2 regions of the Streptomyces finlayi genome follow, and region 2 is predicted to be linked to the other one. Evidence: riboswitches for the same ligand, from Rfam matches in the RefSeq annotation. Region 2 holds a riboswitch; the other holds the start of a gene.
The links. A riboswitch is a leader RNA that binds a small molecule or an ion and turns the genes downstream of it on or off. The one in region 2 is predicted to bind glycine.
Positions count from the first base shown of each region.

Region 1 (15,334 bases), 4.8 Mb from region 2:
GAGGTCGCCGCCATGGCCGAGGTGACCGGGGGCGGCGGCTATCAGGTGAGCGACCCGGCCGAGATCCAGGCCGTGATCCTCCAGGCGATCATGACGGCAGGACAGGGCGGCCAAGCGGCGGCCGAGTAGCCCTTGGCGGGCCATGCTCGGCTCCCCGGGCTCGGCCCGCCACGGGCTCGGACGTTTCCGTGGCTCAGGGTGCCGGGAAGCCCACCGGCCAGGTGTGCACGGGCTCACCCGCCTGCATCAGCTCGCCGTAACGGCGGGTGGTCGCGGCCAGTGCCGCGTCCCGTCCGAGTCCGGCGTCCAGGGCCCGGTGATAGGTGTCGACCTGCCAGGAGGCGCCGTTCGCCCGCCGTTTGCAGCGCTCCTCGATGACGCCGAGGTAGAGGTCGCGGTCCGCGGGTTCGATGTTCCAGGCGTCGAGCCCGGCAGCGGCCAGCGGCAGCAGTTCGTCGCGTACGAGCGTGACCGCGGGCACCTTGGTGACCCCGCCCGAGCGGCCGGGCCGCGGCCAGAGCAGTTCCGCGTCGATGCCGTGGCGGCAGGCGGTGTCGAAGTTCTCGGCTGCCGCGGCGAACGGCAGCCTGTTCCATACCGGGCGCGGTTCCTCCGCGAGCGCGCGCACGAGACCGTAGTAGAAGGCGGCATTGGCGATGACGTCGGTCACGGTGGGTCCTGCCGGCAGGACCCGGTTCTCGACGCGCAGATGGGGAACACCGCCCGCCAGGCCGTACACCGGCCGGTTCCAGCGGTAGACGGTCCCGTTGTGCAGGACGAGCTCCGCCAGCTGCGGCACTCCGCCCTCGTCGAGCACGCGGAGCGGCTCCTCGTCGTCGCGGATGGGCAGCAGCGGCGGGAAGTAGCGCAGGTTCTCCTCGAAGAGCTCGTACGCGGAGCTGATCCAGCGTTCTCCGAACCACGTCCTCGGCCGCACCCCCTGATTGTGGAACTCCGGCGGGCGGACGTCGGTGGACTGCTGGAACAGGGGTGGGCGGGACTCCCGCCACAGTTCCTTGCCGAAGAGGAAGGGTGCGTTGGCCCCGAGCGCGACCTGGACGGAGGCGATGGCCTGCGCGGCGTTCCAGACGTCTGCGAAACGCTCCGGTGTCACCTGGAGATGCAGCTGGACCGAAGTGCAGGCCGACTCGGGAGCGATGGACGGGGAGGTGAACTCGAGTCGCTCGACTCCCTCGATATCGAGGGCGAAATCCTCGCCGCGCGCAGCCGCCATTTGGTCGTTGAGCAGCGTGTAGCGGTCCACCTGCGAAAGGTTCGCCGAGACCACGTCGTCCGGTCCAAGGGTCGGCAGGATTCCGATCATCATGATCCCGGCGTCGACCTCGACGGCCTTGCGGTGGGCATAGGCGAGACCAGTTCTCAGCTCCTCGGCGAGCTGGTCGAATACGCGTCCGCTCAGCCGGTGCGGGACGATGTTTACTTCGAGATTGAACATCCCCAGTTCGGTCTGGAAATCCTTGCTCGCGATGCGCTGGAGCACCTCACCATTCATCATCCGCGGCATACCGTCCGCGCCTGCGAGATTCAGCTCTATCTCCAGGCCCATGAGATTCCGGGGACGCTCGAACCTCCGGTCGGCCAGCAGCCTCCCCAGCCCCTCCAGGCATTGGTTGAGCTTTTCGCGGTACGCCCGCCGATCCGACAGGTCGAACGCGCCCGCCACGATCTTCTCGCCCATCGCAGCGTCCCTCCTCGGTTGACCGGCCCGCGGCTCAGGCCGTTCGTATCAGGGTCGATAATGCCCAGAGGAAGTGATCGATAACGCCCCCATCGCCCCCAGGTACCCGATAGTCTGGTGACGGAAGCCGGGGGCACATTCCGCAGGCATGCGACAGGTGCACATTCCGCAGCCGGACGCGCGGTGAAAGTGCCGACGAGTTTCAGCCTACCGCCGTATCGGGTAAACCCCAGGCGGAGGAAGTCGGGGCCAGGCCGAATCGCCATAAAGTCCGCATTCCGCAGTCCTGATACCGCCTTGCGGACCCTATGGGAAACAGCTAGCGGAAACACCGCGTGAACGCGTGTCGTATAAACTCCGCGAACGAGGCAGAGAGTTGACGCACAGGCCCCGTTTTCCGGCCGTCCTCTGGCCCCGGCACGCCGACAGCGTTGTCTGCAACCCGCCCACGCATCACCGTGTCTCCGAAGTGAGAGGCGACCCACCATGCCGCTGCATGTACCCCAGGCTCCCGCGCCCGCATTGCGCAGCGTTCTCACAGCACTCGGTTCTCCTACCGCAGTCCGTGAGGCCCGCACGCCCGCTCTCCGGTCCGTCCAGGGACCGCTGAGCCCCGAACTGCCGCTGCCCGTCCACGTACTGAACCGGATTACCCCGAACGAGCCCGCACCCCGCACCCGCCTCACCGGCTGGCGTTTCATGATCCGCAGCGGGGACCAGGCCGTCGCCGCCGCGGAAACCATGCTGACCGCCGACGGCTGGGCCTTCTCGCACTTCTTCGAGGGCCCTTACATCGCCTCGACCGAGCTGGCCGTACGCCAGGCCGAAGCGGCGCCGGCGGCCTACCAGCCGCGCCTTCTGTCCATCCCCGGTCTCTACATGCTCACGCTGTGGCTGCACGGCGACACCGAAGCCGACCCCGCGGGCGGCACACTCGCCCCGACCGACGTACTCGTCCCCCTGGCGCCCGCGCCCCCGGGCATCGCCGCCCACCGCCCGCACGCGGTCGCCGACCTGTTGCCCGTGATGACACTGCGCATTCCTCCCGGCCCCCTGCTCGGCTCCCCGGCCTGACCCGCTCCACCACGCCCCCGTCGTACCGCCCCGGCTCCCGGGGCGCCGCGGCGGGGGCGCACTCCTGCCCGTCCGGCCTAGTCCGTACGGGCCACCCCGAACCACCCGAAGAGACAGTGGAGTTACGGCGAACCGCCCGGCCGGGTGATGCGTCATGAGAGGAGTACAAGAGCTGCCGCGAAATCCCTGCGGATTGACGCCCGTGGGGCAACACTGGGACCGGACCGACTGATACGGGGGCGGCCATGAACACACCGTCAAGCCGCACGACACTCAACTCAACGCAGCGAAAGAACCCAGCCATGTGCCAGCACCAGCCACCCTGCCCGTCCGCCGACTCCGCCGACCGGGAGGCCGCGCGCCTCACGGCACACCACCCGGAGCAGGGCTGGAGCCTCCTGTGCAACGGCGTCCTCCTCTTCGAGGACACCGGCGAGCTGCTGCCGGACGGGCAGATCATCGCACCGCACCGGCCGCTGGAGACCGGCCGGATCATGAAAGCCGCCTGACAGCGGCCGTACGAACTGGGGCCGGCCGGAGAAGTCTCCGCACCGGCCCCGACGCGTGTCCGCGTCACGTCCTACCGCTCACATGTCTCAGTGGTCGTACTCGTCCAGCGGCGGGCAGGAGCAGACGAGGTTGCGGTCGCCGAAGGCACCGTCGATCCGGCGCACCGGCGGCCAGTACTTGTCGGCTGCGGAGACACCGGCCGGGAAGACGGCCTCCTCACGGCTGTAGGCGTGCTCCCACTCGCCACCGAGCGCCGCAGCGGTGTGCGGGGCGTTGCCCAGCGGGCTGTCGTCCGCGCTCCACTCACCGGACGCGACCTTCTCGATCTCGCCGCGAATGGCGATCATCGTGTCGCAGAAGCGGTCGAGCTCCGCGAGGTTCTCGCTCTCGGTCGGCTCGATCATGAGCGTGCCGGCCACCGGGAACGACATGGTCGGCGAGTGGAAGCCGTAGTCGATCAGGCGCTTGGCCACGTCGTCGATGCTGACGCCGGTCGCCTTGGAGATCGGCCGAAGATCGACGATGCACTCGTGCGCGACCAGACCGGCCGGGCCGTTGTACAGGATCGGGTAGTGCGGCTCCAGGCGCTTGGCGATGTAGTTGGCGGCGAGCACAGCCACCTGCGTGGCCCGCTTGAGGCCTTCTCCGCCCATCAGGCGCACATACGCCCAGGAGATGGGGAGGATGCCCGCGGAGCCCCAGGGAGCGGCCGAGATCGGGCCGACCCCGGTCTCCGGACCCGCGGCTGGCTGGAGCGGGTGGTTCGGCAGGTACGGCGCGAGGTGGGCGCGCACACCGACCGGGCCGACGCCCGGACCGCCGCCGCCGTGCGGGATGCAGAACGTCTTGTGCAGGTTCAGGTGCGAGACGTCGCCGCCGAACTTGCCGGGCTTGGCCAGACCGACCAGCGCGTTGAGGTTGGCGCCGTCGACGTACACCTGACCGCCCGCGTCGTGGACCTCGCCGCAGATGTCCGCGACGTGCTCCTCGAAGACGCCGTGGGTGGAGGGGTAGGTGATCATGAGCACGGCGAGCTCGTCGCGGTGCTTCTCGATCTTCGCGCGCAGGTCCTCGACATCGACCTCGCCGTCGTCGGCGGTCTTCACCACGACGACCTTCATGCCCGCCATCACGGCGCTCGCGGCATTGGTGCCGTGCGCCGACGAGGGGATCAGGCAGACCGTGCGCTGCTCGTCGCCGTTGGCGCGGTGGTAGGCGCGGACGGCCAGCAGACCGGCGAACTCGCCCTGCGAGCCGGCGTTCGGCTGGATGGAGACGGCGTCGTAGCCCGTGACCTCGGCGAGGCGCTCCTCCAGCTCGCGGATCAGGGTCAGGAAGCCCTGGGCCTGCTCGGCCGGCGCGAACGGGTGCAGCGCGCCGAACTCGGGCCAGGTGATCGACTCCATCTCCGTGGTCGCGTTCAGCTTCATGGTGCAGGAGCCGAGCGGGATCATGCCGCGGTCCAGCGCGTAGTCGCGGTCGGCCAGCTTGCGCAGGTAGCGCAGCATCGCCGTCTCGGAACGGTGCTGGTGGAACACGGGGTGCGTCAGGATCGAGTCGGTCCGCAGCAGGCCCTCGGGCAGCGTGTCGGCGGCGGCCGCGTCCAGCGCCTCGATGTCGCCGTCGGCGCCGAAGGCGGCCCAGACAGCGGCGATCTGCGTACGGGTCGTGGTCTCGTCGCAGGCGAGCGAGACGAGGTCGCCGTCGACGAGCCGCAGGTTCACTCCGCGCTCACGGGCGTCCGCGACGATCTCCGCGGCCTTGCCGGGGACCCGCACGGTGATCGTGTCGAAGTAGGAGCCGTGCACCACATCGGCACCGGCGGCGCGCAGGCCCTCGGCGAGGATCGTGGCGTAACGGTGTGTGCGCAGCGCGATCGTCCGCAGCCCGTCGGGGCCGTGGTAGACGGCGTACATGCCGGCCATCACCGCGAGGAGCACCTGAGCGGTACAGATGTTGCTGGTGGCCTTCTCGCGGCGGATGTGCTGCTCGCGGGTCTGGAGGGCCAGGCGGTACGCCTTGTTGCCGTCCGCGTCCACGGAGACCCCGACCAGACGGCCGGGCAGGGAGCGGGCGAACTTCTCGCGTACGGCCATGAAACCGGCGTGCGGTCCGCCGAAGCCCATCGGCACACCGAAGCGCTGCGTGGTGCCGACCGCGATGTCCGCCCCGAGCTCGCCGGGCGAGGTGAGCAGGGTCAGCGCCAGCAGGTCGGCGGCGACGGTGACGATCGCACCGAGCTCGTGCGCCTGCTCGATGACGGGCTTGAGGTCGCGGACGGCCCCGGAGGCGCCCGGGTACTGGAGCAGCACGCCGAAGACGCCCCGCTCGGCCACGTCCGCCGGGATGCCCGCGGCGAGGTCGGCCACGACGACCTCGACACCGGTCGGCTCCGCGCGGGTCTCCATGACCGCGATCGTCTGCGGCAGGGTGTCCGCGTCGACGAGGAAGACACCGCTCTTGACCTTGCCGACGCGCCGCGCCAGCGCCAGGGCCTCGGCGGCGGCGGTGCCCTCGTCGAGCAGGGACGCGCCCGAGGTCGGCAGCCCGGTCAGCTCGGCGACCATGGTCTGGAAGTTGAGGAGCGCCTCGAGACGGCCCTGGGAGATCTCCGGCTGGTACGGGGTGTACGCCGTGTACCAGGCCGGGTTCTCCATGACGTTCCGGAGGATCACCGGCGGGGTGAAGGTGCCGTAGTAGCCGAGCCCGATCATCGGGGCGAGCACCTGGTTGCGGTCGGCGAGGGAGCGCAGTTCGGCCAGTACCTCGGCCTCGGTGCGGGCGGCGGGGAGCCGCAGCGCCTCGGTACTCCTGATCACGTCGGGCACCGCGGCGGCGGTGAGCTCGTCGAGGGAGCCGTAGCCGACCTGGGCGAGCATCTTCGCCTGGGCCTCACCATCCGGCCCGATGTGGCGCTGCTCGAAGGGAATGCCCTGCTCCAGCTGGGAAAGCGGAGTGCGACGGGGGGTCATGATGGAGGCCTCCTGGTCTGTTACGACCTGCGAGGGGCACCACGGCGTGGCTGCCCGAACGGCCTCCCCCTCTGTCATCTCGACCTGAGAGCTTCACCGGCCGCCAGGGGCGGACCGGCTTTCACCGTCGGTGAGGAAGAGTCCCGCGCCGGCATGTGCCCGAACGGGTCCCGTCCTGCTTTCCAGAGTGACCTCAGCCGTGCGGTACGGGGGCCTGAGAGATTCCGGGGAGGATTTGCTCCTTCGGCGCCTCCGGATTCTTCACCGGAGGACTCTCCCGCACGGGGTCAGCAGCCACTGCCAGCGTACCAGCGGGCACACGTCGGCTGTCTCGAGTGGCCGATGCCCTCGAGCTGCACTTTCGTAGTGCTTGTGGAGTAATGGGGGGACCACCCTCAGTTGTCGCGACCAGCGGGAGGCACCGTGCAGACCGACATCGATCCGCGCAGCCTGATCGGCCGCAAGGCATTCGACCGCAAGGGCGCCAAGATCGGAACGGTGGATGAGGTCTATCTCGACGACGCGACCGGGGTTCCCGAGTGGGCGGCCGTCCGTACCGGGCTCTTCAGCCGGGACGCCTTCGTGCCGCTGGAGCCGAGCGAGTTCGTCGAGGACTCCCTGCGCGTCCCCTTCGACCGCGCGTTGATCAAGGACGCGCCGGACTTCGGCGTCGGCCGGCATCTCTCACCGGAGCAGGAGCTGCAGCTCTACCGCCACTACGGTCTGGACTCGCCCCCCGAGGAGCCGTCCCCGGACCGCGACTTCGGCCGGTTGGCGGGCCAGGAGGAGTAGTCGGCGGGGTCCTTCACGAGCGGCAGCGGCTCGGCGGGCTGAAGCTCCGGGTCGTCGATGCGGAAGGTGCGCACCCGGCCCGGGGGGTCGCCCGGCTCCTCGAAGCGCACCGTCACCCGGCCCACGCCGCTGCCCTGGACCCATCCGTGGCCGTGTGTCTCGTGCCGTACGTCGTGTCCCGAGGGCCAGCGCCGTTCGGCGAGCTGCTCAGGCGTCTCCTCTGCGGCCTCCTCGGCCCCTTCCGCGGGCCCCTGCTCCGCACCTGCCTCTTCGGTCACCTCGGCGTCCATGGCGGCGCTGAGCGCGTCGGCGGCCTGGGCGAACAGGTCTTCCTGGGTGTAGTCCGCCAGCCCTGTGACGCCCACACCGAGCAGCCGCACGCCCCCGGTGGTGTCAACGGCCTCCAGCAGCCGCGCGGCGGCCTCCCTGATGACGGTGGGATCGTCCGTGGGGCCGCGCAGCGTCTCGGAGCGGGTGAGCGTCGAGAAATCGTAGCGCCGGACCTTCAGCACGACGGTCCTCCCCGACCGTTCCGCGGCGCGCAGCCGCCGCACACAGCGGTCCGCCAGCCGTTCCACCTCGCTCCTGACGCGCACGCGGTCGTGCAGGTCCACATCGAAGGTGTCCTCGACCGACACGGACTTGGCGTCGCGCTCCGCCACCACGGGCCGGTCGTCGTACCCGAGAGCCATCAGGTGCAGCGAGGAGCCGTGCGCCTTGCCCAGCAGCCGTACGAGCTCGGCCTCACCGGCATCGGCGAGGTCGCGGACGGTGGTCATCCCGGCCCGCCGCAGGTGGTCCCCGGTCGCCGGCCCCACACCGGGCAGGATGCGCACGGACATGGGCGCCAGAAGCTCGCGTTCCGTCCCGGGCTCGATCAGGACCAGGCCGTCCGGCTTGGCCTCCTCCGAGGCGATCTTGGCGATCATCTTGGACCCCGCGAGGCCGACGGAACCGGTGAGTCCGGTGACGGCTCTGATCGCCGTACGCAGCCGCTCGCCGATCTCGCGGGCCGAGGCCGCGTCGTCGGCGACCCCGCCTGCCTCCAGGTCGACGAACGCCTCGTCCAGGCTGAGCGGCTCCACGAGGGGCGACAGCTGCCCCAGGAGCCCCATCACCTGGTCGCTCACCGTCCGGTACAGGGTGAAGCGCGGCACGAGGTAGGCGGCGTTGGGTGCGAGCCTGCGCGCCTGGGCCATCGGCATCGCCGAGTGGATCCCGAAGCGCCGCGCCTCGTACGAGGCGGTGGCCACGACCCCGCGAGGCCCGAGCCCGCCGACCACCACGGGCTTGCCGCGCAGGCTGGGCTTCGCCGCCTGCTCCGCGGAGGCGTAGAAGGCATCCATGTCCAGATGCAGGATGGTGGGCGCGGCTCTCACATCAGTCGATGCTGCCCTACGCCACTGACAATCGGTCTGCCCGGCGCCCCCGAGGGCCCGGGCAGTTCCCCTCGCTCACCCGGCGCGGTTGCGCCGTCTGGCCAGTTCGTCCGCGGGGTTGTTGCCGATCAGTGTCTCGCCGGTGTCGACCCGCTCTCCGTGCAGCTGGGACAGCGCCACGTCCACGTCCCGCCAGACGACGCCCACGGCGATACCGAAGACGCCCTGGCCCCCCTGGAGGAGCTTCACGACCTCGTCGGGCGATGCGCACTCGTAGACCGTCGCGCCGTCGCTCATCAGCGTCATGCGTTCGAGGTCCTGGAATCCGCGGGCCCTCAGGTGCTGGACCGTGCTGCGGATGTTCTGCAGAGCGACCCCCGTGTCCAGGAACCGCTTCACGATCTTGAGGAGGACCACATCGCGGAAACTGTAGAGGCGCTGCGTCCCCGAGCCGTACGCCGGACGCACGCTCGGCTCGACCAGCCCCGTGCGCGCCCAGTAGTCGAGCTGTCGATAGGTGATGCCCGCCGCCGCACACGCGGTCGGGCCGCGGTAGCCGATATCGCCCACCGCTGTTACGCCGTCCGCCTCCACCACCGGCTGAACCGGCTGCCGAATGGTGTGGTCGGCTGCACTGCCATGCTGCGGATACGGCCCGCCCGCCACCGTACCGTCGCCGCTGCTTCTCACGCCGACCTCCGTCCTTGACCTGCCATCTCGAAGGTAGGCAGTCACTCGGGGTGCGTCAACGATCGCCACACTCGGCACGCCGAGTGATAATCACCCAGAGGGTGGTTTCCCGCGACTCAAGACGGGGAACGGCTTGTCGGATGCGCTGACGGCACCCCTGAGGGACGGTCACTGACTGTTGGTATCGAAATCCTCCGGCGAGATCTGGTCGAGGAACTCGCGGAACTTCTCCACCTCGTCCTCCTGCTCGTCGGGGATGGCGATCCCCGCGTCGTCCAGCACCCCGTCACTGCCGTAGATCGGCGTGCCGGTACGCAGGGCGAGCGCTATGGCGTCGGACGGCCGCGCGCTCACCTCGACCCCACTCGCGAAGACCAGCTCCGCGTAGAAGACCCCTTCCCGGAGGTCCGTGATGCGGACCTCGGTGAGCTCCTGGCCGAGGGCCTCGAGCACATCCTTGAAGAGATCATGGGTCAGTGGCCTGGCAGGAGCCATGCCCTGCTGGGCGAAGGCGATCGCTGTCGCCTCGCCGGGACCGATCCAAATGGGGAGGAACCGGTCGCCTCCCACTTCACGCAGGAGCACGATCGGTTGATTGGAGGGCATTTCTACCCGGACACCCACAACGTCGAGCTCGTTCACACAGCAACCCTAGGACGTGCTCGCCATGTTTGGGTAGTCGGGCGCCGCCGACGTCAGTGGAGCCGGATACCGAGAGCCGCCTGCACGAGCGCCGAATGGAGCCGTACGGAGAGCTCCGCCAGCTCCTTCGCGGTGGCCTCGGCATGGGCCCTGGCCTGCGGGTTCCTGTGCCGGCGCAGGGGTGCGACCACCTGCTCGACGAGCCCTGCCTCCCGGTCCGCGGCCGCGCGCATGGCCCGAAGGTGCCGAGGCTCCAGACCGAATCGCCCCAGATCCGCCACAAGTTTTGCCACGGTGACCATCTCGGCGTCGTAGGCGCCCTCGGGAGTGGACGAGACCAGCCCGTAGGACTCCCACGCGTCGAGCTGGTCCTCACCGACCTCGGCGGCGGCGAGGAGCTCCGCACGCCCGATCCTGGCCGCTGTCACCCGCCCCTGGTCGGCGCCCCAGGAAACCTCGCCGGAGTCCCCCTGCCCCCCGGCAGCCGGCAGCGCGACCCTCTCGCCCCGGGCCAGGGCATCCAGATGACCTCGGATGACCTTGAGCGGAAGGTAGTGGTCCCGCTGCATCCGCAGGACCTGAGCCAGCCGCTCCACATCGGCGGGGCTGAACTTCCGGTACCCGGAAGGAGTCCGCTGCGGCTCGATCAGCCCTTCGGCCTCGAGAAACCGGATCTTGGAGATGGTGACTTCCGGAAACTCGTCGCGCAGCCGAAGGAGCACCGTGCCGATGCTCATCGCGGGCTCGTCCGCGGTGGCGGTGCCGTGACCGGCACCGCCCGTCGATGTTCGCACCATGAACCTTCCTGGGGGTCCCCCGGACGGAGTCCGGGGGAGGGTCACACGCCCCGCTGGCTCGCGTAGAAGACCAGCCGGTACTTGCCGATCTGGACCTCGTCGCCGTTGTTCAGCGGAACGGAATCGATGCGTTCGCGATTGACGTACGTACCGTTGAGGCTGCCGACATCCCCCACCGTGAAACTACCGTCGGGGTTCCTGTTGAACTCCACATGACGCCGCGACACGGTCACGTCGTCGAGGAAGATGTCACTCTGCGGGTGGCGTCCCGCCGTGGTCAGGTCGCTGTCCAGCAGGAAACGACTGCCCGAGTTCGGACCCCGGCGCACCACGAGCAGTGCGGAACCGGCCGGCAGTGCGTCGACGGCGGCCTGGGCCTCCGGCGACAGCGAGGGAAGCATGGTCTGACCGGTCGCCTCCGCCTCGTACGCCTCGAGACCGGAGATCGAGATGGTCGACGTCGTCTCCGAAGCACGCTCCGGCACTCCGCCCCTGAGCGGCGCGCCGCAGTTGGAGCAGAACCGGCTGGCCTCGGCGTTGCGGTGCCCGCACCTCGCGCACACCGGCATGGAGGACCCCTCCGGGGCGTGCGCGAACCCGCCACCCGTACGTGAGGCCGATGGTTCACCGAAACCTATGCGCCCGGCACCGGCAGGGTCAGCGGGCGAGGCGCCGTGCGCACCCGGAACGTCACCGGGTGTTCCGGGCACTTCGTCACGGAAGAGCGGGCGGTCAACGCCCTGCTCCTCGCCCTGACCGGACCGCGGAGCGCGGTGGCGGGCAGCGCTGTTGCTGTCCTCGCGTGCGCTCTTTCCGAACAACTTCGCAAACAACTTCACGGGCGTTTCCCCTTGACCGACATAGACCCGCCCGTGGGGCAGGACGAACCCTGAATGAACACACCTGCCGACCCGGACATCTTCACAACGTCCGTATCCACTCGACAGTTTCCACCACGCGCCACGAATACGATGCGCCGACCCCCCGGAACCTCATGCCCGTGTCCCCCGGCGCCCATGCGCCACGGCTTCACTGGGACGACGACCGAGCGTAGTCAGGCCGATCGGCTGGTCGCAAGGCGTCCACGACGATGTCGTCGGCGCGGGCCACCTGCGCGGTGGCCTGCTCCTTCTCCAGCGTCTGCACGACCCCGCCGGGGATGTTGAGCGCCGGCTCCAGATCCTGCGGCTTGCCGATGACCTTGAACTCGTACGGGGGCGCGACCTTGCGGCCGTCGACCTCGATCGCTCCCGCGGAACCGGAGAAGTACGTACTGGCGACGACACGGACACCGTCGACCTCGATCGCCTCGGCACCGGCCGCCCGCAGCTCCTGGATGGCGTCCAGCAGCATGTCCGCCTCGACCGCACCGCTCGGGTCGCTGATCGTCAGCGTGATGCCGGGTCCGTGCGCCGCCACGGTGCCGGCGAGGATGCCGAGCTGCCGTTCCTTCTCGCGTGTCTGTTTCCTTGCCTCTTCGGCCTGGTCGGAACTGTTCTCCAGCTCCGTGCGCTGATCGTCGAGCCGCTGTTTCTCGTCCTGGAGCCGCTGCGTCCTGTCGTCGACCTCGTCGAGGATACGGACCAGGTCCTCCTGACGGGCTCCGCGCAGCGCGCTGTTGTCACTGTTGGACCTGACCTGGATGGCCAGCCCCAGCCCGAGGACGAACAGCAGCAGAGCGACGATGAGCTGGGCGCGGCTCACCCGTGGCGGCCAGAGCCCCGCCATCAGCCGCTGGCGCCCGGAGAGCACAGTGGGTGCGGATGCGCCGGCCGGCTGCTCGCCGGTGCGCTCCTCGCCGTTGGGAGTTGCTTCGTTACTCATCGGCCTCAAGCCCGGAAGACGTGCCGACGGATCGCGGCGGCGTTGGAGAAGATGCGGATGCCGAGCACGACCACCACACCGGTGGAGAGCTGGGCCCCGACACCTAGTTTGTCGCCGAGGAACACGATCAGGGCGGCCACCACCACGTTCGAGAGGAACGAGACCACGAAGACCTTGTCCACGAAGATGCCGTCCAGCATGGCCCGCAGGCCACCGAAGACGGCGTCGAGCGCGGCGACGACGGCGATCGGCAGGTAGGGCTCGACCACCGCCGGCACCTCGGGCCGGACCAACAGTCCGACCACGACTCCCACGACGAGGCCCAGTACGGCGATCACGATGTGCCTTTCCCTGTATCTGCCGCACCACTGCCGGTGTCTGCGGCCATCGGTTCTGCTGTGCGCACGATCAGGCTCGGCGCAGCGGGCAGGCGCACCTTCTCCTGATCCGAAATGCTGGTACGGATGTCGAAACTCTCCTGGAGCGCATGGAGATACTGACCGTCAGCACTGTCCTGGAACGCCGTGCTCAGCCGCTTGCCGTCCCCCACCGCGAGCACGGTGTACGGCGGTACGAGCGGTCTGTTGTCGACCAGTATGGCGTCGCCCGCCGCGCGGATCGCCGAAAGAGCGGTCAGCCGCTGCCCGTTGATGGCGACGGCCTCGGCGCCGGACTGCCAGAGGCCGTTGACGACCCGTTGCATGTCCCGGTCCCGTACCCGTCCGGTGTCGGCGAAACCCGTGGACTCACGCGGCCCGCCACCGCCCTGGTCGGTCTCCCTCGCGTCGTCGACGACGAGCTTCACGCCGGGTCCTTCGACCGGGGTCGCTCCGGAGAGCAGCGCGACGAGTTCGCCCTGGGCGCCGCCGTGCTGTTCGAGTGCCTTGCGCTGCCGCTCGCTCACTTCGATACGCAGCTCGTCGACGTCGGATTCGAGGGCATCGGCCGCACTGGTCTCCGCGTCGATGCGATCGATGAGCTCTTCGCGTTCCTTGGCCACCACAGGGGCCGAGATCCGGGCCTCCGCGGCACCGAGAGTCACCACGAGAGCGGCCACCACCAGGCCTGCTGCGAGACCGAGCTTCGACGTGAGCGTGCGGGGCAGGCCCTCGCTCCCGTCGGCCTTCCGGCGTGCGGACGCCTCGGCGTATCCCTCATCGAGGCTGTGGTCCATCACATTGGTCAGCAGCGACATCGACGCGTCGGGGCGGGCAGGCGGAGAGGCGGTGCTCCGATCGGGGGGCTGCTGCGGCATGCCGCACATCGTCGCACGTCGCCGAGGCTACCGCCGAATGGCCCCACCGGTGCGCCGGGAGCGATGCCGTGGCAGCTCCCGGCGCACCGTGTCCAGGTCAGTCTCCGGCGCTGTCCACAATGGCCGACCACTCGTCGAGCAGCGCCTGCGACGACGCGTCGTCGGGGCCCTCCGCCCACAGATGGGTGACCGCTTCGGCCGGGTCGGGCAGCACCATCACCCAGCGGCCGTCCGCCTCGACGACACGCACCCCGTCCGTGGTGTCCACCTCGCGATCCCCGGCGGCTTCCACGACGCGGCGCATGACGAGCCCCTTGACCGCCCAGGGCGTCGCCAGGTCGCGGCGCAGCACGTGGGCGCGGGGAATGCGGGCATCGATCTGGCTGAGCGTGAGCTGGGTCCTCGCCACCAGGGCGAGCAGCCGGACGAACGCCGCCGAGCCGTCGAAGACACTGCTGAATTCGGGAACGATGAACCCGCCGCGCCCGTCTCCACCGAAGATGGTGCTCTCTTCGCGCCCCACCCGGGTCAGGTCGTCCGGCGACGTGGTCGTCCACTCGACCTGCGTGCCGTGGTAGGCGGCCACCTGCTCGGCGACGCGTGTGGTCGTCACGGGCAGCGCCACGCGTCCACTGCGCCGCTCCGCGGCCACGAGGTCGAGCATCACCAGCAGCGCCCGGTCGTCCTCGATGATCCGGCCCAGTTCATCCACGAGGGAGAGGCGTTCACCCACGGGGTCGAACCGCACGCCGAAGGCGGCCCGCGCGGAGGACACGATCTCGCCGAGGCGCACCAGTCCCGCCCGCCTCGACTCGGCGGTCTCGGTGGGCCTGGACTCGTCGAGCCCGGGGTTGATGGTCAGCGCGTCGACACCGAGACGTCCCAGCAGACTGGGCAGTACGAGCCCGGCGCTGCCGTTGGAAGCGTCGACGACGACCTTGAGGTTCGCGTCGGCGATGCCGGTCGTGTCGACGTTACGGAGCAGGGAACCCGTGTACGAGTCGAAGACGCTCGACGGGAAGTGCAGATCGCCGATCTCGCCCGGGAAGGCCCTGCGGTACTCCTGGCGGGCGTAGACCCGGTCCAGCTTGCGCTGCAGCGCCTGGGAGAGGTCCGCTCCCCGTTCGTCGAAGAACATGATGTCGACCGAGTCGGGCACCCCGGGGGACGTACGGATCATGATGCCGCCCGCGCTGCCCCGCGCGGTCTGCTGACGGGCCACCGGCAGGGGGACGTTCTCCAGGTCCCTGACGTCGATCGCGCTCGTCTGCAGGGCGGAGATGACGGCTCTCTTCAGAGCTCGCGCGCCACGGGAGTGGTCACGTGCGGTGGTGACCGTCGCCCCCTTCTTGAGGGTCGTGGCATAGGCGCCGGCCAGCCGTACCGCGAGCTCGGGGGTGATCTCGACGTTCAGGATGCCGGAGACGCCGCGGGCGCCGAACAGGTGCGCCTGTCCGCGCGACTCCCAGATGACCGAGGTGTTGACGAAGGCGCCGGCCTCGATCGTCTTGAACGGGTAGACCCGCACATTCCCCTGAATGATCGATTCCTCACCGACCAGGCATTCGTCACCGATGACCGCACCGTCCTCGATGCGGGCGGCCCGCATGATGTCGGTGTTCTTTCCGATCACGCAGCCGCGGAGGTTGCTGTGCTGGCCGATGTAGACGTTGTCGTGCACGACTGCCCGGTGCAGGAAC
Region 1 covers NZ_CP045702.1:6,859,959-6,875,292, reverse strand. The annotation lists gene F0344_RS31495 (substrate-binding and VWA domain-containing protein) at 1-129, shown strand, start outside; gene F0344_RS31490 (glutamate-cysteine ligase family protein) at 194-1,699, opposite strand; gene F0344_RS31485 (hypothetical protein) at 2,186-2,773, shown strand; gene F0344_RS31480 (DUF5999 family protein) at 3,076-3,282, shown strand; gene gcvP (aminomethyl-transferring glycine dehydrogenase) at 3,370-6,255, opposite strand; glycine riboswitch at 6,448-6,545, opposite strand; gene F0344_RS31470 (PRC-barrel domain-containing protein) at 6,679-7,047, shown strand; gene F0344_RS31465 (DNA polymerase IV) at 6,972-8,426, opposite strand; gene F0344_RS31460 (MerR family transcriptional regulator) at 8,502-9,116, opposite strand; gene F0344_RS31455 (bifunctional nuclease family protein) at 9,285-9,758, opposite strand; gene ftsR (transcriptional regulator FtsR) at 9,812-10,555, opposite strand; gene F0344_RS31445 (FHA domain-containing protein) at 10,597-11,394, opposite strand; gene F0344_RS31440 (DUF881 domain-containing protein) at 11,585-12,379, opposite strand; gene F0344_RS31435 (small basic family protein) at 12,385-12,717, opposite strand; gene F0344_RS31430 (DUF881 domain-containing protein) at 12,714-13,634, opposite strand; gene F0344_RS31425 (mannose-1-phosphate guanyltransferase) at 13,732-15,334, opposite strand, start outside.
Region 1: it holds a riboswitch for glycine, as region 2 does, so the genes downstream of both, gcvP (aminomethyl-transferring glycine dehydrogenase) here and gcvT (glycine cleavage system aminomethyltransferase GcvT) in region 2, are expected to answer to the same signal.

Region 2 (15,334 bases):
CTTCGAGCGAGGCCCTGCCTTGTTCGAGTTGATGTTCGGGCGTCTTCGGTGACGCCGGCAACAGTGGAATGCGTTCGCGCGTGCGGCCGATGGGTTCCGGCTTCGGCTCCCTTTCGGCGTGCTCCTTGTGCTCGACATCGGAACTGTTCGCCACCGTGCAACTAGAACCTCAGCACTCGATGATGTTGACCGCCAGCGCGCCGTCTCCTTGTACTTGGCATTCGGCCACCAAACTCATTTGCCGCCGGGGCCCGCTGGTCATGCCCCGGCCAGCTGCCCCTCGTCCCGGCGTGGCTACCGGCGGGCGGTGAACTTCCCGTCGGGCCGTTTGTGCAGCCAGCCGCGATCGGCGAGCTTGGTCATCTTCGCCCGCAGCGGCTCCAGCTTCCCGCGCACCGCTACCTCCAGTCCCAGTTCTTCGCCCACCGTCCTGACCTGCACCAGGCTGTCGGCGGCCCGAACGATCTGGCGGTAGTCACCGGGCAGCGCGGTCTCGTCCGGGGCCTCGCCGCGGCGCCGGATCAGTAGCACCGCACGCCCCGCCACCTGCGCTTTCACCGGAGCCACCGCAGCGGCGGCTCCGCCTCGATGCGGTCCTGTTCGGCCAGCCGGTGCGGCACCCGTTCGGCGATCGCGAGTTCCTCTCGCTCCGCCTGAACCTCCTCAAGAGTCGCTCGCCCAGTTCCTCGGCGCGCACGTCCAGCTCGCTCCGGCGAGCCATGATCCGCTCCAGCTCGGACATCCCCGCTCCCTCCCCGCGGTCCGGCGGCGTACCGGCACGACGACGGATCGTAGGCGGACTCTCACGACAGGCCTCGCTTTCCGGTGCGCCCAGCCCGTACCTTTTCAGCCGGCTGCGGGAGCCGGGCAGCACGAAGACGCCTTCCGCGTCCAGGATCACCCCTCGCTCGGCATGGAAGTCCCAGGGACTCTTGAGGGACTTCCATGCCTGTCTCAGGGAGATTCCAGGGACTTTCCGCTGCGGAGGGCAGGGAAGGCTCGGCCTTGGCGGGTGCGGGACTTTCGCTCGAACAGCCGGTGGTGAGGCCGGCGAGCAGGGCGGCCGCGGTGACGGCGGGCGCGAGACGGCGTGACGTGTTGGTCTTCATGACTGCTTCCGGGTGCGGGGCGGCCACGTGCGGGCCGGAGAAGAGGAGCCGGGACCCTCCTCGGGAGGGGACCCGGCGCGTCGCTGGAGGCCGGGCGGTTGGTCAGCCGATGGCGATGCGCGGGTGGCTGGACGGCGTGACCCAGCTCATGATCCGGTCCATGGTCGGGCGCGGCACGGACACGCAGCCGGCGGTGGCGCCGTTGCCGTTGACGTGGAGGAAGATACCGGCGCCGCGGCCTGGGACGGCGGGCCATCGGTTGAAGTTGATGACGAGGGCTTTGGCGTACTGCGTGGGGTAGTTGATCAGGCGCTCGCTGGACGAGGTCGGCAATCAGACGAAGGAGATCAGCCCGCGCGGTGTCGAGACGACGACCGACGCGACCGACTACACGTCGGAGACGGTCTACGACGGATCCAGAGGGTTTACAACCTCACGGTCGATGGAGTCCACACCTACTTCGTGTACGTCGCCGGCCCTATGGCGCTGGTCCACAACGCCAACCCGCCGGTCCAGGGCGCCTGCGCCGTCACCGGTGGGCCCTACCGGGGTGGCCAGTACAAGGACCAGCATGCGAAGAAGGGCGTGATGCGTAACCACATGTCGGCGAGCCAGTCCATCAAGGATGCCTTCAAAATGCCGGAGGGGCAGGGTCTGACCATCCAAATGGACAAGTCCGATCATCACGCCACGGAAAGCTGGGGCAGCAGTTACGACGGACAGATGCACCGTTCCCACCAGTCGTATCTTCTCAAGCAAGGGCGCCTCACAGACGCTCTCCAGATGGACATCGACAACGTGAAGTCGATGTTCCCAGGCAAGTACGATGCCGCGATCGATGAGATGGTCACGAAGCTGCCCAACTTCATCGAAGCCGCAAACAAGGCCGGGTTCAACCGGCCGATCACCTAATCCCGGAGGCCACCTTGATCGACATGGAGATTCTGCCGTTGGAGGGCTTTCCCGAGGTGCGCTTCGGGATGTCCAGGCAGTCCGTCAGAGCGGCTCTGGGGGGAGCCGTCCATCTTTCGCCGCTCGTCATACGCTCCGGTTCTCTCGGACGCCTATCACGAGTTGGGGATGATCCTGGGATACGACGACAGGGACTCGCTGTGTTCAATCGAGGTGGCCGCCCCGGCGGAGCTGAGTCTGCGAGGCGTGGGACTGCTCGGCCGTTCCCACGCGGAGGTACTGGCGGAGCTCCGATCCGCCGGTGTCCCCGTGGAGCAGAAGGGCTCTGATTGGGTTGTCCCGGGGATGGGCATCGTACTCGGCAATCCGCATGCGGACACTCCGGGGGACTTCCGCAGCGTCCTCATCTCCTCACGCACCCGAGTGAGTTATGAATTCTCCTTCTTCGAAGGGGAAGGGCGAATCGCGCCGGGGAGCTTCGAAGTGGATTCTCACCGTGGCTTCGGAGTCGTTCGGCTGGGGTCCCCGAAGGAAGAAGTGCGTGAACTGCTCGGCGGCGGCATGGAGTCCGAACCCGAATTCGGTCCCGTCTCGCAGGACCATTTTCTGTCAGTGGGTGCGGCTGTCGGATACGACTCCGAGGACCGCGTGACACGCGTCGTCATGGCCCGGCCCGCACAAGTGGTGTACCGGGGCATGGAGCTGATCGGGCACCCCTACGCCGAAGTCATGGCGGCAGCGCGCAGACAAGGCGTCACCGTCGTGGCGCGTGAGGCCGAACTAGGCTTTCCGGAGGGCGGGTTCAGCGTGTGGACGGCGCTGCGATGAGCCACCGGGCAGCTTGCCCGAGGGGCATTTGTTGTTGAGTGCATGCTACGAAGCCCAGGCCAGATACCTGTCCTGGGGGATATGCCAGGGACTTTTCAGGGACTTTCAGCTCTGCCAGAGGGACTTTCCAGGGATGATCCGCCATACGAGGTGGACAGTCCGTGACAGGGCTGAAAGGCGAGAAACCCCTGATCAGAGGCTAAGTCCTCAGCACTCGATGATGTTCACCGCGAGCCCGCCGCGCGCCGTCTCCTTGTACTTGACGCTCATGTCGGCACCGGTCTCCTTCATGGTCTTGATGACCTTGTCGAGGGAGACCTTGTGCGTGCCGTCGCCGCGCAGTGCCATCTTGGCCGCGGTGACGGCCTTGACCGCCGCCATGCCGTTGCGCTCGATGCAGGGGATCTGGACGAGCCCGCCCACCGGGTCGCAGGTCAGGCCCAGGTTGTGCTCCATGCCGATCTCCGCGGCGTTCTCCACCTGCTCGGGCGAGCCGCCGAGCACCTCGGCGAGAGCGCCCGCCGCCATGGAGCACGCGGAGCCGACCTCGCCCTGGCAGCCGACCTCGGCGCCGGAGATCGAGGCGTTCTCCTTGAACAGCATGCCGATCGCCCCGGCCGAGAGCAGGAAGCGTACGACGCTGTCCTCCTTCTCGGCCTCGGTGCAGCCGCCTGCCGCGAAGTTCATGTAGTAGTGCAGAACGGCGGGGATGATGCCCGCGGCGCCGTTGGTGGGGGCGGTGACGACCCGGCCGCCCGCCGCGTTCTCCTCGTTGACCGCCATCGCGTAGAGGGTGATCCACTCCATGGAGTGGGCCTGCGGGTCGCCCTCGGCGCGCAGCTGACGGGCGGAGTTCGCCGCGCGGCGGCGGACCTTCAGGCCGCCGGGCAGGATGCCCTCGGTCGCCATGCCGCGCGCGACGCACGCCTGCATGACGCGCCAGATGTCCAGCAGACCGGAGCGGATCTCGGCCTCGGTGCGCCACGCCTTCTCGTTCTCCAGCATCAGTGAGGAGATGGACAGACCCGTCTCACGGGCCAGGCGCAGCAGCTCGTCACCGGTGCGGAAGGGGTGCTTGAGCGCGGTGTCGTCCGGGACGATCGGGTTCTCCCCGGCCACCGCGTCCTCGTCCACGACGAAGCCGCCGCCGACCGAGTAGTACGTCTTCTCCAGGAGCGGTGCGCCCTCGTGGTCGTACGCGAAGATCGTCATGCCGTTGGCGTGGTACGGCAGGGCCTTGCGGCGGTGCAGGACGAGCTGCTCGTCGGTGTCGAAGGCGATCTCGTGCATGCCGAGCAGATTGAGGCGCCCGGAGGAACGGATCTCCTCGACGCGTGCGTCGGCACCTTCGACGTCGACCGTGCGGGGCGACTCGCCCTCCAGGCCGAGCAGGACGGCCTTGGGAGTGCCGTGGCCGTGACCGGTGGCGCCGAGCGAACCGTACAGCTCGGCCCGTATCGAAGTGGTGTGGGCCAGCAGGCCCTCGTTCTTCAGACGGCGGGCGAACATACGGGCCGCGCGCATCGGGCCGACGGTGTGGGAGCTGGACGGGCCGATGCCGACCGAGAAGAGGTCGAAGACCGAGATGGCCACGGGAGGACTCCTAAGAGGGTTGGTAGACGCCGTTGTCTGCCGGGTGGTGCGGGACGGGCCGGCGGGCCCGCGGAGCGCGGGGCAGCGATGAGGGCACCGTGCTCACTGTTCAGTGTGCGCGGTGCCCCCACCGGACGTGCAAACTGCGGATGTCTTACTTGAGGCCGGGGTACAGCGGGAACTTGTCGGCCAGCGCGATGACGCGGGCCTTCAGGTCGTCCGCGTCGTAGGACGGCTTGAGGGCCGACGCGATGATCTCCGCGACCTCGGTGAAGTCCTCGGCCTGGAAACCGCGGGTGGCCAGGGCCGGCGTACCGATCCGCAGACCCGAGGTGACCATGGGCGGCCGGGGGTCGTTGGGGATGGCGTTCCGGTTGACCGTGATGCCCAGCTCATGGAGCCGGTCCTCGGCCTGCTGGCCGTCCAGCTCGGAGTCACGCAGGTCGACGAGGACCAGGTGCACGTCCGTGCCGCCGGAGAGGACCGAGACGCCGACCTCGGTGACGTCCGGCTGCACCAGACGCTCGGCGAGGATGCGGGCGCCGTCCAGGGTGCGCTGCTGGCGCTCCTTGAACTCCTCGCCCGCCGCGATCTTGAACGAGACGGCCTTGGCCGCGATCACGTGCTCCAGCGGGCCACCCTGCTGGCCGGGGAAGACCGCCGAGTTGATCTTCTTGGCGAGCTCCTGCGTCGACAGGATCACGCCACCGCGCGGACCACCGAGGGTCTTGTGCGTGGTGGTCGTGACGACGTGGGCGTGCGGCACCGGGTTGGGGTGCAGACCCGCCGCGACCAGGCCGGCGAAGTGCGCCATGTCGACCATCAGGTACGCGCCGACCTCGTCCGCGATGCGGCGGAAGGCGGCGAAGTCGAGCTGGCGCGGGTAGGCGGACCAGCCCGCGACGATCAGCTTCGGCTTGGACTCCTTGGCGAGGCGCTCGACCTCGGCCATGTCCACGACGCCGGTCTCGTCGACGTGGTACGGGACCACGTTGTAGAGCTTGCCGGAGAAGTTGATCTTCATGCCGTGGGTCAGGTGACCGCCGTGGGCCAGGCTCAGGCCCATGATCGTGTCGCCCGGCTTCAGCAGCGCGAACATCGCGGCGGCGTTGGCCTGCGCACCGGAGTGCGGCTGGACGTTCGCGGCCTCGGCGCCGAACAGCGCCTTGATGCGGTCGATCGCGATCTGCTCGACGACGTCGACGTGCTCGCAGCCACCGTAGTAGCGGCGGCCCGGGTAGCCCTCGGCGTACTTGTTGGTGAGGACGGAGCCCTGCGCCTCCATGACCGCGACCGGAGCGAAGTTCTCCGAGGCGATCATCTCGAGGGTGGACTGCTGGCGGTGGAGCTCGGCGTCGACAGCGGCGGCGACGTCCGGGTCCAGCTCGTGGAGGGAGGAGTTGAGAAGCGACATCAGGGGGTCCCTTGGGTCTCAGTTGCCGGAGAACTCGGTGTACTCGTCGGCGGAGAGCAGGTCCTCCGGCTCGTCCGTGACGCGTACCTTGAACAGCCAGCCGCCCTCGAAGGGAGCGGAATTCACCAGCGACGGGTCGTCCACGACGTCCTGGTTGGCCGCGGTGACCTCACCGGTGACCGGCGAGTACAGATCGCTGACCGACTTGGTCGACTCCAGCTCGCCGCAGGTCTCGCCCGCGGTCACCGTGTCACCGACCTCGGGGAGCTGGGCGTAGACGACGTCGCCGAGCGCGTTGGCGGCGAATTCGGTGATGCCGATCGTGGCCACACCGTCCTCGACGGCCGACAGCCACTCGTGCTCCTTGCTGTACCGCAGCTGCTGGGGGTTGCTCATGACCTGAATTCTCCTGTACGCGGGGGAGTGCTGATGAACGGTGGTCTTACGGTGTGAGACGCGACTGCGTCACGCCGGGAGTGCCGGAGCGCCGGGATGCCCTCGGAAACCGTCCCGGGTGCCTCTTACGGCGCAGTGGTTACTTCTGGCGCTTGTAGAACGGCAGGGCCACGACCTCGTACGGCTCGTGGGTGCCCCGGATGTCGACTCCGACGCCCGCGGTCCCGGGCGCGGCGTGCGCCGCGTCCACGTACGCCATCGCGACCGGCTTGCCCAGCGTGGGCGAAGGGGCGCCCGAGGTGACCTCGCCGACGACCTCGCCGCCGACGACCACGGGGAAGCCCGCGCGCGGAACCCGGCGGCCCTCGGCGACCAGGCCGACGAGCTTGCGCGGGGGAGCGGTCTCGGCGCGCTCGGCGGCGGCCCGCAGGGCCTCGCGCCCGACGAAGTCGCCCTCCTTCTCGAACTTCACGACCCGGCCGAGACCCGCGTCGAACGGGGTCAGCGCCGTGGTCAGCTCGTGCCCGTACAGCGGCATGCCCGCCTCCAGGCGCAGCGTGTCGCGGCAGGAGAGCCCGCAGGGGATGAGCCCGGCCGGGGCGCCGGCCTCGGTGAGGGCCTTCCACAGCCGCTCGGCGTGCTCGGGGGCGACGAACAGTTCGAAGCCGTCCTCCCCCGTGTATCCGGTACGCGCGATCAGCGCGGGGACACCGGCGACGGTGCCGGGCAGGCCCGCGTAGTATTTCAACCCGTCCAGGTCGGCGTCCGTGACGGACTTGAGGATGCCGGGGGACTCCGGGCCCTGTACGGCGATCAGCGCGTACGCGTCACGGTCGTCCCGCACGACGGCGTCGAAACCGGCGGCGCGCCCGGTGATCGCGTCGAGGACGGTCTGCGCGTTGCCCGCGTTCGCGACGACCAGGTATTCGGTCTTGCCCAGGCGGTAGACGATCAGGTCGTCCAGGATGCCGCCGTCCTCGCGGCAGATCATGGTGTAGCGGGCCCGGCCGAGGCCGACCGTGCCGATGTTGCCGACGAGCGCGTGGTCCAGCAGATCGACCGCCTGCGGGCCGGTGACCGTGATCTCGCCCATGTGCGACAGGTCGAAGAGACCGGCCCTGGTGCGTACGGCGTTGTGCTCGTCGCGCTCGCTGGCGTAGCGCAGCGGCATGTCCCAGCCCGCGAAGTCGGTCATGGTCGCGCCCAGCGAACGGTGCAGGGTGTCCAGCGCGGTGTGACGGGGGGCATTGCTCGGGGCAGTGCTCATGGATACGGCTCCAGGGCATGACGACAGAGGATGATCCCTCCCCATCTGTCATCGGAACCTGAGAGGTTCGCCGAGATGCCCTGAAGGGGTCGTCCCTGCAGAGGTCGGCTTGCACCTTGGGTGGAGCCGCGGAACGGCTCGCTTTTCAGATCTGCCTCATCCACGCGGTACGGGGCCTGAGAGATTCAAGGGAGGAACTTGCTCCTTCGGCGCCCGGCACACACAGTGTCCGGAACTCTCCCGCGCGGATTCAAACGGCCGGTATGCAGTTGGCGGGGTCATCATCGCACGGTATGCGGGAGAGTGGGGCGTCCGGTCCCGACGGATGCTGGACGGTCGGCCGGTTGTGCCGCATTACCTTTTCTTTACACTTCTTGGGCAGATATGGGTCACCGGACAGGGGGAGGCGACGACGTTGCAGCGTTACGCGACGACCGCGGGGGCCGCGCACGGCGCGGTGTCACCGCAGAAGGCGGTGCCCGTCCGTGAAACATTCGGTACGCACGCGCCCGTCGTGCGCGATCTGCGCAGCCGGGGCGGGCGGAGCCCTCGCAGCCTGGACTTCGCCGCGGGCGACGTGGTGGTCGTCTCCGGGCTGCCCGGCAGCGGCAAGTCGACCCTGATCCGCCGCACCGTGACGGACCGGGCCATCGACTCGCAGGACACCCGGGACCGCTGGGCCCGCGCCCTGCCCCGTTTACTTCCCTACGCCCTCTACCGCCCCCTCGTCCGGGCCGCCCACTACACCGGGCTCTGGCAGGCACTGCGATCCGGTGAGTCCGTGGTCGTCCACGACTGCGGCACGCAGACCTGGGTACGGCGCTGGCTGGCCCGGGACGCCCGGCGCCGGGGCCGCATCCTGCACCTCGTCCTGCTCGACGTCACGCCCGAGGTGGCGCGGGAGGGCCAGCGCGAGCGTGGACGCGGCGTCTCCGGTTACGCCTTCGCCCGCCACCGCCGCTCGGTCGGCCGGCTGATGCGCGACACGGAGACCGGCCTGCTCCCGGCGGGATGCGCCTCGGCGGTCCTGCTGGACCGCGGGGCCGCCGACGCCCTCGACCGGGTCACGTTCGAGAGCCGGCAGACGTGAGTGGCCACGGCGCCTGCCCCGTTCGGCCGCTCGTCTACGATCGCTGCCGCAAGGCATGACCAGAGGGGAAGCAGGGGACCAGTGGAGAATCCGGCGCCGTTCGGGGCGCAGCCGCACCATGGCTGGCCGGCCAACGAGCTCGAAGAAGTGCTGACCGCTTCCCTCGGCGTCCCGGAAGCGGGCGGCCGGCTGCTCGAAGTGCTCGGCCGCAGTCAGATATGGGTGCCGCTGCCCAGCGGCGGCAGCCCCGCGAGCGCGGACCTCGACCTTCCGATGATGGACATCGACGGCGCCGCGTACGTCCCCGTCTACAGCTCCGAGGCGCAGTTCCTGCTGTGTGTCGGCACGCACCTCTCCTTCGCCGTGGCGCCCGCCCGCGAGTTCGCCCGCGGGCTCCCCCCGCAGGTCGGCGTCGCGGTGAATCCGGGTGGCGCCGTCGGACTGCCCCTGCCGCCGGCCGCCGTCGCCGAACTGTGCCGGGCGGGCCGCACCCCGCTGGACGGTCCCGCCGGAGGCGGCCGGGTCACGCTCTACGAGCCGGACTGGCAGCAGGACCCCGTGGACTTCCTCGCCGCGGTGTCCGGCGAGTTCGAGGCGAGCGGCGTGGTGAGCACCGCCCGCCGGGCGCTGGCCACCATCGAGGGCGGCGATCCCGTCCTCTTCGTCGGCGTCGAGTTCGCCACCTGGGACGGCGCCGGGCAGCGGGCCCCGATGGACGCCCTGGGCCGCGCGCTCGGCCGGGTCCAGCCGCCCTGGCCGGTCAATCTCGTCCTGCTCGACGTGGCACAGGACCCGGTCGGGGACTGGATGCTGGCGAAGGTGCGTCCCTTCTACCGGCGCGAAGGACACTGATTTAGCGGCGCGCGGGACACCGGCCGCCGTCAAGCCGGTGTCAGAAGCGAGGCATAAGCTGGTTTGATGGCACGGCGGGGTCGCACCCGTATGCCCGGAAGTGGCGGGGCGACACAGCGGATCGATGAGGGGCGGGACCCAGAGTGAGCGTGTCAGGCACCGCGGCGGCCGGGCAGATCGAGCACATGCTGGGCCAGGTGACGCCCGGGCGTTACGACGCGTACGAAGCTCTTCTCCAGGCCCTCACCGACGGCCGGGTCTGGATGCTGCTCTGGCACGGCACCGCCGGCGCCCCTGACGCCCAGTACGGGAACATGCAGGTCGAAGGGCTGGGCTACGCCCCCTGTGTGACCTCCGCCCAGGAGCTCTCGGCCAGCGGCTGGAACCGCGCCCACGAGCTGGTCACCGGACGTGACATCGCCCGCGCGCTCTTCCCCGACCGCTGGGGGATCTGGCTCAACCCGCACGCCCCGGGCGGCGGCGTCGGCATCCCCTGGCTCGACCTGCGCCGGATCGCCACCGGGCTCGACCGCATGCCCGCCGGGCCGCTGCGGCTCTCCGAGCCCGCCATCGAGATCCCGCAGTTCTACGCCATGCTCACGCAGAACGCCCACCGCACCCCGGCCGTCCGCTCCCTGCGCCGCGCCTGGGTGCAGCCCGCGCTCGGTGTCCCGTACCTCGCGATCGGCCTCGACCTCTACGACACGGGGCGGCCGTCTGTCGACGCCGTGCGCGTGATGATGCAGCAGTCGATCGGCACGGTTCCCGACGGCCTGCCCGTCTCCACCGTCTCCATGTCCGACGAGTACGACCCCGTCGCGATGTGGCTGCGCGCCAACTCCCGGCCCTTCTACGACCGCGAGGCGCACGCCCCGGCGGGCGGTTCGCCCGCCGCACCCGGCTACGGCTACCCGCCCTCCGCACTCCGCTGAACCCGCCCCGATTTCGCTCGGGTTGGATGCGGTGAGCACGATGTGGGCTGTCTGTCGGGTTTGTTGAGTGTCCGGGTCTCAGGTAGGTATCACCGCTATCCGGACTGTTCTCCGCGCAGCCTCGCGAATGTAGTGTTCGGGCGATCGCTAGCTCTTCACATACTGCTGACCCGGGTGGGCCCACATGCGAATACAAACGTCCCGAGCTGTTCGGGCGATCACCGCAGCCGTAGCTGTCGGTCTGATCGCGACGGCTTGCTCCAGTGAGCGGACCGACGAAGCCAAGGGCGGGGAGAAGGACACCTTCGTCTTCGCCGGTGCGGGGGACCCGGGTTCCCTGGACCCCGCGCTCGCGAGCGACGGTGAGACCTTCCGGGTCACCCGACAGGCTTTCGAGGCACTGCTCGAGCACGAGTCGGGCGGCAGCGAGCTCGTCGGCGGACTGGCCGAGACGTGGGAGAGCAACCCCGCCGGCACGGTGTGGACGTTCAACCTCCGTAAGAACGTGAAGTTCCACGACGGTGAGACGTTCGACGCCGCCGCGGTCTGCGCGAACTACGACCACTGGTTCAACTGGAAGGGCACCTACCAGTCCAGCGCGGTCTCGTACTACTGGCAGTCCATCATGGGCGGCTTCGCGAAGAACGAGGACGCCGAGGCGCCGAAGGCGAACTACAAGTCCTGCACAGCGAAGGACGCCGGCACCGCCGTCATCGAGGTCAACGAGGCCTCGGCCAACCTGCCCGGCGGCTTCTCCCTGCAGGCCCTGGCGATCCACTCGCCGAAGGCCATCAAGGAGTACGAGAAGCAGGACGCGACCGCCAAGGGCGACGCCATCACGTACCCCAAGTACAGCCAGGAGGCCGGCACGGTCGCCGGCACCGGCCCGTACAAGATCACCAAGTGGAACAAGGGCAACAAGGAAGTCAGCCTCGCGCGCTTCGACGACTACTGGGGCGCCAAGGCCAAGGTGAAGAACCTGGTCTTCCGCACCATCTCGACTGAGGAGACGCGCCGCCAGGCGCTGCAGGCCGGTGACATCGACGGTTACGACCTGGTCGCGCCGGCGGACATCAAGACGCTGGAGGGCGAAGGCTACGAGGTCCCGACCCGTGACGTCTTCAACCTCTTCTACGTGGGCATGACCCAGTCGAAGAACAAGGCGCTGCAGAAGCCCGAGGTCCGCCAGGCCATCGCGCACGCCATCGACCGCGAGAACATCGTCAAGACCCAGCTGCCCGAGGGCGGCAAGGTCGCCACGCAGTTCATGCCCGACACGGTCGCCGGGTTCTCGGACAAGGTGAAGGAGTACCCCTTCGACACGAACAAGTCGAAGCAGCTCCTCAAGGACGCCGGCGAGAGCAAGCTCTCGCTCGAGTTCTGCTACCCGACCGAGGTCACCCGCCCGTACATGCCTGCCCCGCAGGACATGTTCGAGCTGATGAAGGCGGACCTGGAGAAGGCCGGCATCACGGTCGTCCCGAAGGCCATGAAGTGGGCCCCGGACTACCTGGACGCCACTGAGGCCGGCTCCTGCGCCCTGCACATGCTCGGCTGGACCGGTGACTTCAACGACGGCTTCAACTTCATCGGTACCTGGTTCGCCGGCAAAGACAAGCAGTGGGGCTTCGACGAGGCCAAGGTCTTCGACTCGGTGAACGCCGCGTCCAAGGTGACCGACCCGGCCGGCCGCGTCGAGGCGTACAAGACGGCCAACGAGGCGATCATGGAGTACCTGCCGGGTCTCCCGATCTCGTCCTCGCCGCCCGCCATCGCGTTCGCCAAGAACGTCAACCCGCCGAAGGTCTCCCCGCTGACGCAGGAGAACTTCGCCGAGGTCTCCTTCAAGTAACCGCACATCAGTGGGTTCGCCCGGCCACAGCTTCCCGGTGGCCGGGCGAACCCACTTTTCGACACGTAAGAAAGGGGCACGCGGGGTGCTGCGACTCGTCGTACGAAGACTGCTACAGCTCATACCCACCCTGCTCGGCCTGTCGGTTCTGCTCTTCCTGTGGCTGAACCGGCTGCCCGGCGGACCCGCCTCAGCGATCCTGGGCGAGCGGGCGACCGAAGCCGAAGTGGCGCGCATCAACCGGGCGCTGGGGCTCGACGAACCTATTCACGTCCAGTACTGGCGCTTCCTCAAGCGCATCTTCGAACTGGACCTCGGCACCTCCACCCAGACCGGACAGCCGGTGTGGGACGAGTTCGTCCTGCGCTTCCCGGCCACCGTGGAGCTCAGCGTCGCGGCCATCCTCCTCGCCGTGGTGATCGGGATCCCGCTCGGCTATCTGGCGGCCAAGCACCGAGGTGGCTGGCTCGACGTCGCCTCGGTCTCCGGATCGCTGATCGGCATCTGCATCCCGGTGTTCTTCCTCGCCCTGCTGCTGCGGTCGATCTTCTCCGTCGAGCTGGGTCTCTTCCCCAGCTCCGGCCGGCTCTCCACCGGACTCAACGCCACCGACGTCACCGGGTTCGCCACTCTGGACGGTCTGCTGACCGGTGAGCTCGACGCCACCTGGGACGCGATCATGCACCTGGTGCTGCCCGCTCTCGCGCTCTCGTCGATCCCGCTCGCCGTGATCGTGCGGATGACCCGGGCCAGCGTCCTGGAGGTGCTCGGCGAGGACTACATCCGTACCGCCGAGTCCAAGGGCCTCGACAAGCGGATCGTGCGCGGCCGTCACGTGCTGCGCAACGCGCTGCTGCCGGTGGTCACCGCGGTCGGCCTGCTGACCGGAAGCCTGCTGTCCGGCGCGGTGCTCACCGAGTCCGTGTTCGACTTCGGCGGCATCGGCTCGTTCATCCGCACGGCTATCGATGGCCGTGACTACCCGGTCCTCGTCGGGTTCATCCTCTTCATCGCGACGGTGTACGTCCTCATCAACCTGCTGGTCGACCTCGCGTACAGCATCATCGACCCGAGAGTGCGGGTGCACTGACGTGACGACCTTGACCAATAAGGCCGACAAGATCGACCGGTTGGCCGAGCTGACCCAGCAGACCGATGCGACCGCGGGTGCGAGCCTGTGGCGCGAGGCGCTGCGACGCCTGCGAAGCAGCAAGATGGCCATCATCGGCGCGGTCGTCATCGGCGCGTTCGTGATCATGGCGATCGTCGGACCGTGGGTCGCTCCCTACAGTCCCACAGCGCAGACCTGGCGGGGCGAAGTCTTCGCCAACCAGGGCAAGTTCGTCGGCATGCGCGGCGAGAACTGGTTCGGCCTCGACCACCTGGGCCGTGACCTCTTCTCCCGCATGCTCGTCGGCGCGCGCCAGACCCTCCTCGTCGGTGTGGTCTCGATGCTCATCGGCCTGGTCATCGGTGCGGCCGTCGGTGTGCTGTCCGGTGCGGCCGCGACGCTCGGCGGCAGGACGGGCCAGCGGATCGACACCGTGATCATGCGCTTCACCGACCTGATGCTGTCGCTGCCTTCGCTACTCCTGGCCGTCTCCATCGCCGCGGTGATGGGCCAGTCCCTGACCACGGTGATGATCGCCGTCGGCGTCGTCCAGATCCCCGTCTTCGCACGCCTGCTCCGCGGTTCGATGCTCGCCCAGGGCGGCGCGGACTACGTACTGGCGGCCAAGGCGCTCGGCATCCGGAAGAAGCGGATCGTTCTCACACAGATCCTGCCGAACTCGCTGAGCCCGGTGATCGTCCAGGCGACGCTCAGCCTCGCCACCGCGATCATCGAGGCCGCGGCGCTGTCCTACCTCGGTCTCGGCAACCCAGACCCGGCCATCCCGGAATGGGGAGTCATGCTCTCCCAGGCGCAACGGTTCTTCGACAACGAACCCATGATGGCCGCCTATCCGGCCGTCGGGATCATCATCACCGCACTGGGCTTCACCCTGCTCGGCGAGGCCATGCGCGAAGCCCTCGACCCGAAGCTGCGAGGCTGATCTCCCATGGCACTGCTCAATGTCGAAGACCTCAGCGTCACGTTCGGCGGACGCGGCCGCAAGGACTCCGTCGCGGTCGACGGTGTCTCCTTCACCGTGGACCAGGGCCAGGTCGTCGGCCTGGTGGGCGAGTCGGGCTGCGGCAAGTCCGTGACCTCCCTCGCGCTGATGGGCCTGCTGCCCGACAAGGGTGTGAAGGTCGGCGGACGCGTGGAGTTCGACGGGGAGAACCTGTTGACCATGAGCCCGCGCAAGCTGCGCGGGATGCGCGGCAGCCAGCTGGCGATGATCTTCCAGGACCCGCTGTCCTCGCTGAACCCGGTGATCCCCATCGGTATCCAGGTGACCGAGATCCTCCAGCGCCATCGCGGGCTGAAGGGGGAGGCCGCCCGCAAGGAGGCCGCCGGTCTCCTGGACCGGGTCGGCATCCCCGACCCGCGCCGGCGGCTGAAGGAATACCCGCACCAGCTGTCCGGCGGTATGCGCCAGCGCGCGCTCATCGCCATGGCGGTGGCCTGTGCACCGCGGCTGCTCATCGCCGACGAGCCGACCACCGCGCTCGATGTGACCATCCAGGCGCAGATCCTGGAACTCCTCAAGGAACTCGTCGACCAGTCGGGCACCGCCCTGCTGATGATCACGCACGACCTCGGTGTCGTCGCCGGAATCTGCGACGAGGTCAATGTCCTGTACGCGGGCCGGGCGGTGGAGTCCGCGAACCGGCGGGAACTGTTCGCCGCGCCCACGCACCCGTACGCCCACGGGCTGCTCGGTTCCATCCCGCGTCTGGACGCGCCGCGCGGCGAGCCGCTCCGCCCCATCCGGGGATCGATCAACGACAAGATCGCCTGGGCCGACGGCTGCGCCTTCGCACCCCGCTGCGATCACTACACGATGGAGTGCCTGACCGGCACTCCTGAACTGACCGAACCACGCACGGCCGGACACCAGGTGCGCTGCGTCAACCCGGTCCTGCCCAAGGCGGAGGTATCGGCATGAGCCTGCTCGAACTCGACGATGTCAAGGTTCATTTCC
Region 2 covers NZ_CP045702.1:2,081,954-2,097,287, reverse strand. The annotation lists gene F0344_RS09465 (hypothetical protein) at 295-558, opposite strand; partial or broken gene F0344_RS09460 (L,D-transpeptidase family protein) at 1,212-1,427, opposite strand; gene F0344_RS09455 (hypothetical protein) at 1,572-2,021, shown strand; gene F0344_RS09450 (hypothetical protein) at 2,505-2,849, shown strand; gene F0344_RS09445 (L-serine ammonia-lyase) at 3,057-4,442, opposite strand; gene glyA (serine hydroxymethyltransferase) at 4,597-5,856, opposite strand; gene gcvH (glycine cleavage system protein GcvH) at 5,875-6,252, opposite strand; gene gcvT (glycine cleavage system aminomethyltransferase GcvT) at 6,392-7,519, opposite strand; glycine riboswitch at 7,675-7,772, opposite strand; gene F0344_RS09425 (AAA family ATPase) at 7,935-8,609, shown strand; gene F0344_RS09420 (enhanced serine sensitivity protein SseB) at 8,691-9,461, shown strand; gene F0344_RS09415 (enhanced serine sensitivity protein SseB C-terminal domain-containing protein) at 9,605-10,393, shown strand; gene F0344_RS09410 (ABC transporter substrate-binding protein) at 10,578-12,245, shown strand; gene F0344_RS09405 (ABC transporter permease) at 12,331-13,335, shown strand; gene F0344_RS09400 (ABC transporter permease) at 13,337-14,299, shown strand; gene F0344_RS09395 (ABC transporter ATP-binding protein) at 14,306-15,298, shown strand; gene F0344_RS09390 (ABC transporter ATP-binding protein) at 15,295-15,334, shown strand, end outside.